One region of the Paenibacillus sp. J22TS3 genome, then DNA from elsewhere that is predicted to be linked to it. Evidence: predicted binding sites of a transcription regulator. Region 1 holds the regulator's gene; the other holds the start of a gene.
The links. Region 1 encodes Rex, which represses fermentation and respiration genes when NADH is low (regulators of the CRP and FNR family bind a similar motif). Its sites were predicted from a motif close to TTGTGAAATATTTCACAA; they were not measured.
Positions count from the first base shown of each region.

Region 2: a site for Rex is predicted at 2,678-2,695, ahead of KJS63_RS24215 (DUF1858 domain-containing protein). Genes of this name have one in related genera too.

Region 1 is NZ_BOSF01000001.1:369,344-374,469, forward strand. It holds gene KJS63_RS01660 (AAA family ATPase) at 1-293, opposite strand, end outside; gene KJS63_RS01665 (hypothetical protein) at 286-822, opposite strand; gene KJS63_RS01670 (cell wall elongation regulator TseB-like domain-containing protein) at 1,094-1,600, opposite strand; gene KJS63_RS01675 (amidohydrolase) at 1,634-2,932, opposite strand; gene KJS63_RS01680 (redox-sensing transcriptional repressor Rex) at 2,922-3,572, opposite strand; gene dinG (ATP-dependent DNA helicase DinG) at 3,604-5,126, opposite strand, start outside.
Region 2 is NZ_BOSF01000011.1:34,477-39,602, forward strand. It holds gene KJS63_RS24200 (ABC transporter ATP-binding protein) at 1-291, opposite strand, end outside; gene KJS63_RS24205 (HAMP domain-containing sensor histidine kinase) at 431-1,816, opposite strand; gene KJS63_RS24210 (response regulator transcription factor) at 1,813-2,487, opposite strand; gene KJS63_RS24215 (DUF1858 domain-containing protein) at 2,809-3,036, shown strand; gene KJS63_RS24220 (DUF438 domain-containing protein) at 3,102-4,358, shown strand; gene KJS63_RS24225 (ROK family glucokinase) at 4,635-5,126, shown strand, end outside.

The DNA.
Region 1 (5,126 bases):
TTTTGAATTTCCTCATGTCTGACCATGAAATCAAGCGCCTCGCGAAGCTCCTGCTTTGCACTGTCCTGCCCGCCGATTTCTTCAAAGGTCAGCTTAGCTGGTCCCGCCTTCTTGCGCTTCTTCTCCTGGGAGGCACCTACTGTGATGCCGCCTCTCATCTGAACCACAGCATAGAGAGAACCGACCATGGCTAATCCAATGATAACCGGGATAATATTAAGACCGATGTAAGCCATAAACACGAGCAGCACAAGCACAAATCCGATGACGATTTCTTTAATATACTTAGACATTATTCCATACCCCCAGTTGGCCCGGTACCCTTGGAAGAACAATAAACTTGCTGGCTTTGCCGTCGGTTAATGTTACATAAATATTATCACTATCCATCGCGCTGTTCACGGTAAGATTCGGGCTGCCTTCCTTCAGCTTCTCCAGCGTTGCTGGAATTTCCGTATACTTTTTATTATCCATCGCTTCAGCTACCGGGAAGAGCGCCTTCGACCACCATTCGTCCAGCGTCTTGCTTGAATGATCAACCACCGTTAATTTCAGCTTCCGGCTTCCGAGCAGGGACTTACCATCAACAGTTAAGTGCTGAACCAAACCACTTAAATCCGTTTTGGGATCCAAATCGAGTTTCAAATCCACCTGCTTTTGGGTAATATCAAACTGAACATTCTTCACACCATCATACTGGGTGACCAATTTCTTAAGCGGAGCTTGTACCGCAAACTGGCTATACGCGAACCAGCCACCAAACAGGACAACCGCAGATATAGCGACAGTAGTAACCAAAGGAACGATACGCAGCTTCTTCAATAGAAGATCCTCCTTATAAAAAATCAACGGATTTCTCCGTCTTTTTGTATACTCAATTATATATCTCAAAAGTACAAGTATTAGTATATCACAGAATATATACTTTTTCTAAGCGAATGTCTGAAAATCTTTGAAATTGTTGGGATATTTCTCACAACGTTCAATAAATAGCCGCAAACCAAACAAGACCTTCCATTCTCATGATGGAAGGTCTTGTTTATTAGAACCTAGGTTTAGAGCTTTATTTTAAAATATACCAATAGCAACCCTCTTAACGATTAGGCAGGGTAAACGTATCCTGTAGAGCCTGCCCATCCGAGAATTTATAGAATCTGTAGTTATAATGATCCTTCTCTTTGTAGAACAATTGATATACATATTCCTTTGCCGTGTCATCCGGGTCTTTGTCATAGATTCCAGGCACGAGCCTAACAATAGTTGCATCTGGCAGCTCAGCTTTCACCTTATTGCGCACCTGCTCCAGAGTAACTCCGTTCTTGGCCAGCTCCTGATGATCCACTTTGCCGTCAACCACCCAAACCACGATATCCTGATTAGAAGTGCTCTTGCCCTCGATGACCCAGCATACGGTATCCCAGACCGACTTGCTTGCATGCTCTACCGAGGCCAGTCCCGCCTGCTGCTTCGCCACAATAATTGCCGCATCCTTCTCTGCCCAGTAATCACTCATGGTATATACATAATAACGCTGTATCCCGAACAGAACTACAAGCACAATGAGAATGGAGAGCAGAATCCATTTCGTCTTTTTCTTCAAGCCTTCACTTCCTTTCTGGCCAGAAGTCTCCGCTTAACGGGAGAGCAGTCCTTCAAAACATGCTTGAGCTTCCCGGCGAATCCGCTCTTCATCCATTGTGATGCAGCTTCCATTCTTCACGACTTGCGCCCCGTTCACCCACACGTGCTTAACATCCTTCGGCCCTGCAGAGTAGACCATGTGGGAAATGAAATCTGTATATGGAACAAAATGCGCTTGATCTGTATCCAAAGCAATGAAATCTGCTTTCATGCCAGCGGCAAGACGGCCAGTGTTCTGAAGATAGACGGACTGTGCGCCATAAATGGTGCCCATCTTGAGCGCCTCATCCGCAGGCACCGCAGTCGGATCACCTGATACGCCTTTATGAATCAACGCGGCGAGCCTCACCTCTTCAAACATATCCAAGTTATTATTGCTGGCTGCTCCATCGGTACCCAAAGAAACGACCACACCAGCCTTCTGAAGATCCATTACACGCGCTACACCGCTTGCCAGCTTAAGATTGCTTCCCGGGTTATGGGAGACGGCCACCTTGTTTCTGGCCAGGATTTCAATCTCTTCGTCGGTAAGATGAACGCCATGGGCTACAATGGATGGACGGGAGAAAAATCCAAGTTTCTCCAAATGGATGGCAGGACGTGTCCCATAATCGTTGATGTTCTGCTGAACTTCCGCAGCCGTCTCCGACATATGCGTATGCAGCGGCAGGTCCAGATCATGTGCCGCCTGGACAAACTTCTCAATAAATGCCGGAGGACATGTGTAAGGGGAGTGCGGCGACATCATGGTAGTGATTCTGCCATCGGCCTGTCCATGCCAGTCTTTGGCGAACTGTACCGCCTCCTCCAGCTTCATCTGCTGCACGTCTTCTGGACACAGCCCTATAGCTCCGCGCATGAGCACCGCGCGCATTCCGGATTCCTGCACCACCTTGGCCACCTGGTCCATGTGGTCGTACATGTCCAGGAAGGTCGTGGTTCCGCCTTTGAGCATCTCCAATACAGACAGGGATGTTCCCCAGTATACATCGTTAGATGTAAACTTGGCCTCCATAGGCCACATCTTCTCTTGAAGCCACGTTTGGAGTTCCATATCATCACCATAACCCCTCAGCAGGGACATTGCCGCATGGCCATGGGTGTTGATCAATCCTGGAGAAAAAAGCAGGCCGCTTCCGTCAAAAGCTTCTGTCTCCTCTTCACCTTCCGGGCAACTCTCTCCAACATATTTAATTACATCATCCTCGATCAGCATATATCCCTTGATCACGGATTGCCCCGGCTCCAATACCACAAAGGTTCCGTTCTTGATCAACCATTTACGACTCATTCCACTCGTCTTCCTTTCCATCCTCCAAATAATAAGCCAAGCTGAGCAGATCGGTAGTGAAATCCGCCGCATGCAGACGTACCCCGGCAGGCACCTTCAGAATAGTCGGGGCGAAGTTAAGTATGGCTTCTATTCCGGCGCTGATCAGCTGATCAGCAACCCGCTGCGCCTCAATATCGGGTACTGTAATAATCCCAATCCGGATATTCAGCCTCTTGACCGTCTCTCCCAATTCCTCAATCGGCTGCACTGTCAATGAGTTGATTTTTTGGCCAATCTTGTGCTCGGAAGCATCAAAGAGGGCCACAATCTTCATGTTATCTTTCAAATACGTATTGTAGTTCGACAAGGCTTGGCCCAGATTACCTGCCCCAACAAGGGCCACGTTAATCTGCTGATCCAAATTCAGGATTTGGCGGATCTTCTCAATCAGATATGAAACATCATAGCCGATTCCCTTACGGCCAAAGTCACCGAAATATGCCAAATCCTTGCGGATTTGTGCCGGATTCAGATCCAGCTTTTGTCCAAGCTCCTGTGAAGAAACGGTCGCAACCTCCCGCAGGCTAAGCTCATTCAGAAAGCGCAGATATACAGGCAATCTGCGCACAACCGCGTCCGATATTTTCTCCGATTTCATCTCTATTTCCCCCTAAATCTAATGAGTCCGGTCAATCGCCGGTGCCTAGCCATTCTGATATTCGGGACACCATTTGCTGTGTGGGCATATGCTCCATCTTTGGCCCCGGCAAAGAATACAGGAAGTACTTCCCATAGTAGGACTCAAGAATCCGCGTATCATAAACAATCACAATTCCGCGGTCCTGTGAGGAGCGGACCAGCCGTCCGAAGCCCTGCTTGAACCGGATCACCGCCTGCGGAACGGACAGCTTCATGAACGGATTCTTCTTCTGCCGCTGAAGCCGCTCACTCTTTGCCTCCACCAGCGGATGATTCGGCGGCTGGAAGGGCAGCCGGACGATCGCCAGGCTTGTCAGCGCATCTCCCGGGATATCCACCCCTTCCCAGAAGCTGCTTGTTCCCAGCAGTACGGAGGCCTGCTGACCTTGGAATCTGCGGGTTAGCTTGGTGCGATTGCCGCTGTCCACGCCTTGTCCGATCACAGTAATGCCTTGCGCGCCAAGCGCCTCCTTCAACGGATCGTAGACCTGGCGCAGCATCCGGTACGAGGTAAACAGGACCAACATACGGCCCTGTGTCGCTACCGCCGCATCAGCGAGCGAGCTCACCAATGTGCTGACAAAGTAGTCATCACCAACACTCCCCTTAACACTAGGGAAGTCTCTTGGAATGACAAGCAGTGCCTGCTCCCGGTATTTAAACGGGGAAGGAAGCATGGAAGTAAGCAGCCGATGCTGATCCGAAGCTTCCTGAAGTCCCAGCTGTTCAATCATGTACTGGAATGATTTGTCCACGGACAGCGTTGCCGAGGTCATAATAACACTTTTCTTTTTGTCAAAGAAATATTCCTTCAGCTGTTGGCTAACTTCAACTGGCACCGCGTAAATCTGCAGAGAACGGCTGCGGTAATGTCCGTTGCCTTCGATCCAATACACGGTCTCTTCGTTGTCCAGCTTCATGAATGAGCGGATATTGTCCCGCTCGGCCACCAAGTCCTTAAATAGACCGCTGATGTCCGTAAGCAAGCTCTCTGACCCATAGCTGTCATCATCATCCTTCAGCTCATTCATCATCCGCTCACCCTTGCGGATGACGCCCCCCATCGTCAGATAGATTTGATTCTCAAGCTCGCTCAGCTCTTCCCAGTTCTTCGGCTTGTTATTCGGCAGGAGCCTAAGCACGAACTGGCCGGGTTCACCGGGAGCTGCATCACTTCGTTCAGGCATCAAGCTGAACAGCTGGTCGCTGAGACGGTCCCAGTTCTCTTTGATCTCCAGCAGTTCCGGATACAAGTTATCAATCACGTTAACCCATTCCAGTGCTTTCTCCGAACCGCTGCTTTGAAGCTGGATGCGGAGATTAGGAAGCTGCCCTGTACGGCTGTCTTTATACAGCCGGGTAAGGGTATGAAGAACGGTGAAATACTTCATATTCATACCAAGGTGCTTGCCAGCCACATCTTCCAGATGATGTGCCTCATCAATCACCAGCCGCTCGTAGGATGGCAGCAGCTGATGCCCGGCCTTCACATCCGTAAACAGTTTGGAATGAT
Region 2 (5,126 bases), on a different contig from region 1:
CTCGACCGCAGTCAGATGGCCGTAATAGGAAGGGTACTCCACCAGCGATCCGACCCGGCGCAGTATATTAATTTTGTCGCTCTTCAAGTTCTTTCCGAGAATTTCGACAGTTCCCTTCGTCGGACGAATCAGTCCCAGCAGCATACGTATCGTTGTGGTCTTGCCGGCACCGTTCGGACCGAGGAAACCGTAAATTTCTCCCTTCCTGATCTCCAGATTCAAATCGCTGACGGCATTCCGTCCGCGGTAGCTTTTCGTTAAACCGTTAGTTTTGATTACATATTCGCTCATGGTTTCTCTTCACCTCGTTAACCAGCATAAATCGGTTAGTTTAAAAGCCGGTGTCCACCGAGTTTAAATTTAGTTTAAAAAAAGACCGGAGCGTAACGAATCACGCTTCCGGTCTTGCTTATAGGCTTACAGCTTCGCATCAAGGGTGAATCCGCATGCGAGTCCCTTCGGTAGTGCTGTCAATATCTAGTTTAAGCGACATCTCTTTAAGCAACAGCTTCACAATGGCGAGGCCAAGGCCGGCTCCCTTAGTTCCGCTCTCGGCGAGCATGCCGGGACCACGGTCATGGATGACCAGCTCCGCCGGTCTGCCTGGACTGCACTCTATGCTCAGGCCGATATAGCGGCCTGACTTGGCATGCCGTACGATGTTCTGGAACAAATTATCCAGAACCCGGCGGAAAGCCTGCTCATCGACGGGCCAGATTAGGGACTCGCCATCCAGATCAATATCAGGCTCAAGCCCTTCCCGTTCCCATAGGGGATACCAGGCGGCCGCGCTCTCCCTGACGATCCGGAGAATATCCTGAGACTTCGGATGGATGGCATATTTGCCGCTGGTCAGCAGGTTGTAGGAGAGAAGGTGATCGATCAGATGGTCGAGGTCACGCATTTTGTCCTGCATCAGGGTGAGGGACTGGCTTCCCTGCTCGGACAGGTTCTCCTTCTTCAGGGAATACAAGTGACTGCCAATCACGGTCAGCGGAGTTCTCAGATCATGGGAGAGATTGCTGACCAGCCGCTTGCGCAGATGCTCTTCCTCGACCTCACGAATGCGGCTCTCCCGAAGCTGGTCAACCATGTAATTGAACGACTGCTCCAGCATTCCGATCTCATCGGCTTTGCCTGTGTGGATCTTCTGAGGAAGGCCGTCCTCGCCAGGGAAATGCATGGCTGACTCCAGGGTAAGCAGCCGCTTGCGAATATCGCGGAAGAACAGATAAGAGAGCCCCGCGAAGAAAGCAAACAGCAGGAGCAGTGTGATTCCAAACAGACTGAAGCTTGAACTGTCGTTGGCGCCTCTTACGAAATAGGAGCGAGGCACCTCAATCCCCATGAAGCCTTGACGCTTGTTAGGAGAATCTCCGATGAACGCGACCACGGTGAAGAAGTTGTCGTCACTGCCGCCCTTTTTCATGTACTGGATCGTATCCTCTAAAGACCACTGAACCGGAAGTTTCCTTAAGACAGGGGGCAGCTGATGCGTTTCTCCGCTGTGATCCACCCAGAAGATGGTGGCAAAAGGATATTTCTTTTTGTATTCCTTAAGGCGCTGATTAATTTTGTCCGGTGAAGCGTCGGCAAGCTGCTTGGCTGCGTCATGCCAGTTAGCCGTCAAATAGCCGGAATTAATATAATTCGGGTTGGCTTTCTCCTGGCTGGTCGTGACAACGCTGTTCATCAGCCAGGTTGCTAGGAAGCTAAGTGGAATCACCACGGGAACAAACAGGAGTGCCGCCAGAACAATAAGGAAGTAGCGGGACAAGAGAGAGGAGCGGAATTTGGGAAACCTGCGGAACTTCATGCCCTCACCCGGTACCCGATTCCCCGGATCGTCTCGATGATTTTAGGCTCAGCGGGGTCAAGCTCAATCTTCTCTCTCAAATAGCGGATGTGGACCATCAAGGTTTTATCGCCATCAAGGTACGGGTCCCCCCATACAGCCTCATAGATTTGTTCCTTGGTCATAATCTGGCCCAGATGCCGGATCAGATACATGAAGATTTGGAACTGCTTGCCGGTTAGTATAATCTCTTCTCCCGTGTCCTTGTGTTCGATCCGGTTCTCGCGTTCGTAGACGCGAAGATGCCCCAGCTCCAGCGGGAGATCGCTTAGGGAACCGCTCCGCCGGATCAGCACTTCAATCCGGGCCGTAAGCTCATCCGGATGAAACGGCTTGGTCAGGTAGTCGTCCGCGAATTGGAGTCCCTGCAGTTTATCGTCAATGGAAGAACGAGCTGACAGCATAAGAATAGGGGTCTGCGGATAATTACGCTTCAGCCGCTGGCCCACGGTGAATCCGTCAAGTCCCGGCAGCATGACATCCAGAATAATCAGGTGGGCATCCGCCGCCGCGTCCAAGGCGCCTTCCCCGCTCTTCAGCCACTTTACCTCGTATCCCCGGTCCTTCAGGTCCTGGCTGACCCAACTTCCGATCTCGGGATCATCTTCAACATATAACAAATGAATAGCCACAATCAGGTTCCTTTCCGGCTCTGCCGCAAATTTGACTGCATTATACCACGAAGTTCCAGGGAGCGAGAAACAAGGTAGTCACAAAAGGTCATTCTAAGCTTGCTGCAAGCGGGGGTAAACCGGTTGGCTCAGGGCCTCAAACTTTCCAAATCACTTTCCAAATCAATAGAATGTTAAAAAAGTCCGCTCCTTGTGACTACAATCACAAGCACTCCCCCTTAAGCATGTTAATTTTGAATTGAGAAAAATTCTCAATTATATCAAGGTACAGGCAAAGCTACGGTATGCCGCCTGCTTCGCCTGAAATGGGGGAAGTTCTTTATGACCAAACAAGTTCATTTCCAGTCCAGCCTGTTCGATCTGTGCACAGCGGACCCGGAGATTATAGACATTATGGTGGGCCTTGGATTTGCACAGATCGCCAAGCCCGGAATGCTGCAGACCGCAGGCAGGTTCATGACGATTCCAAAGGGAGCGGCCATGCGGAAAATTCCTTTGACAGACATTATTGCGGCCTTTGAATCCCAGGGTTATGAAGTGATTGTGTAAGTGATTGTGTAGAGATAAGAGCAATGCATGACAAAGTATAAGTCATTACCAAGGGGGAAATTGAAATGAGCGAGCTGATTAATAACCGGGAGACAGAAGCTGCCTCACGAACCAAACGTCAAGAGATGCTTAAAGAGATTATTAAGGAGCTTCATCAGGGCAAGAGTGTGGAGGAGGTTAAAGCCCGGTTTGAGCAAGCGGTGGGGGATGTGACTGTGGCTGAAATTTCGGCAATGGAGCATTCCTTGATGGAGGAAGAGGGGATTCCGGTTACGGAGGTGCAGCGCTTATGCTCGGTGCACACGGCGATATTCAAGGGCTCCATTGAGGAAATTCACCGCTCGTCGAAGCCTGAGGAGCAGCCGGGCCATCCGGTTCATACATTCAAGATGGAGAATCGGGAGATTGAACGTCTGGTCAACTTCAAGCTTCAGCTGCATGTGGATCGGCTGAAGAAGGGGGACGATCCTGCGGTCATCTTGAAGCTGCTGGAGGATTTGAATCTGCTGATGGACCTCGATAAACACTACAGCCGGAAGGAGAATCTGTTGTTCCCCTATCTCGAGAAGTACGGCATCTTTGGTCCGACCAAAGTGATGTGGGGAGTAGACGATGGCATCCGGATGCTGATTAAGGAGACCAAATCCCTGCTCGCGGCCCACACTACAGGAGAAGACCTGGCTTATATTCTCACCTCACTGGAGCGGACCATTACCGAGGTGAATGAGATGATCTTTAAGGAAGAGAACATTTTGCTGCCGATGGCACTGGAGAAGCTGACCGAGGATGAATGGGTCAAGATCGCCAAAGAGAGCGATCAGATTGGCTTCTGCCTGGCAGCTCCGGAACAGGAATGGAAGCCCGAGCGGGCACCGCTTCCAGAAGGTGCGGAAGCAGAGGAAGAGGGCGTTCCAGGCGGCTTCGTCCGGTTCGAGACGGGCATCCTGTCGGTTCAGCAGCTGGAAGCTGTCATGAACCATCTCCCTGTGGACCTCACGTTTATTGACGAGAACGATGTGGTCCGGTATTTCTCGCACGGCAAGGAACGGATTTTTGCCAGAACGAAGGCGGTCATTGGCCGCACCGTACAGAACTGTCATCCGCCCCAAAGCGTACATGTCGTGAATGAGCTGCTTGCTGATTTCAAAGCCGGACGGAAGGATGCCGAGGATTTCTGGATTCCGGTAAAAGATAAATTTGTCTATATCCGGTATTTTGCGGTACGCGGCAGTGAGGGCCAGTACCTTGGCACGCTTGAATTTACCCAGAATATCGCTCCAATTCGCGAGCTGGAAGGACAGAAGAGAATTTTATCCCAGTAGCCTATTGCTGCTGAGCTGAACGAATCCACCGGCCAATGATTTACAGCAATATCCAGAAGCATGGCTGAGCGCCTTGATCCCTATGCTGGGAGATGGGCGCATTTATATTGTCATTTTCACAGGAAATTCAGGGTTTCCAACCAGCCTGCTCCATCTAGAAAAGCCTTGCTGACAAGGGGTTTAGGAAGCCCCTCTTCTCTTGACCGAAGCTGTGGGTTCGCTTATAGTGGGTACGTAGGAGCAAACTATTTTATAGAGAAAAAGGTGGCTTGTAAAATGTCTGAACAAATCTACATTGGTGTCGATCTGGGCGGAACAGCAATCAAAGTCGGCATCTGTAATGAGGAAGGCCAGCTGCTTCATACTTATGAAGGACCGACGGAGGTTGAGAAAGGTCCGGATGCCGTCGTTGACAACATCGAGCGGTATGTACGTCTCATTGTGGAGCAGTCCCCGTATGAGTGGGATCAGCTTGCGGGTGTTGGCGCCGGGGTTGCCGGATTTACGAATGTTCGCGACGGGATCATTATTTTTGCGCCGAATGTAGGTTTGAAGGATCTCCATATCCGCAGCATTCTGGAGCAGCGGCTTGGCAAGCCAGTCCGTATAGATAACGATGCCAACGTGGCGGCGCTTGGGGAAGTATGGGCCGGTGCCGGCAAAGGGGTAAGCAACTGTGTATGCTATACGCTCGGTACAGGCGTTGGCGGCGGAATTATTGTGAATGGCGCAATCTACCAGGGCTTTGCTGGTCTGGCCGGTGAGCTT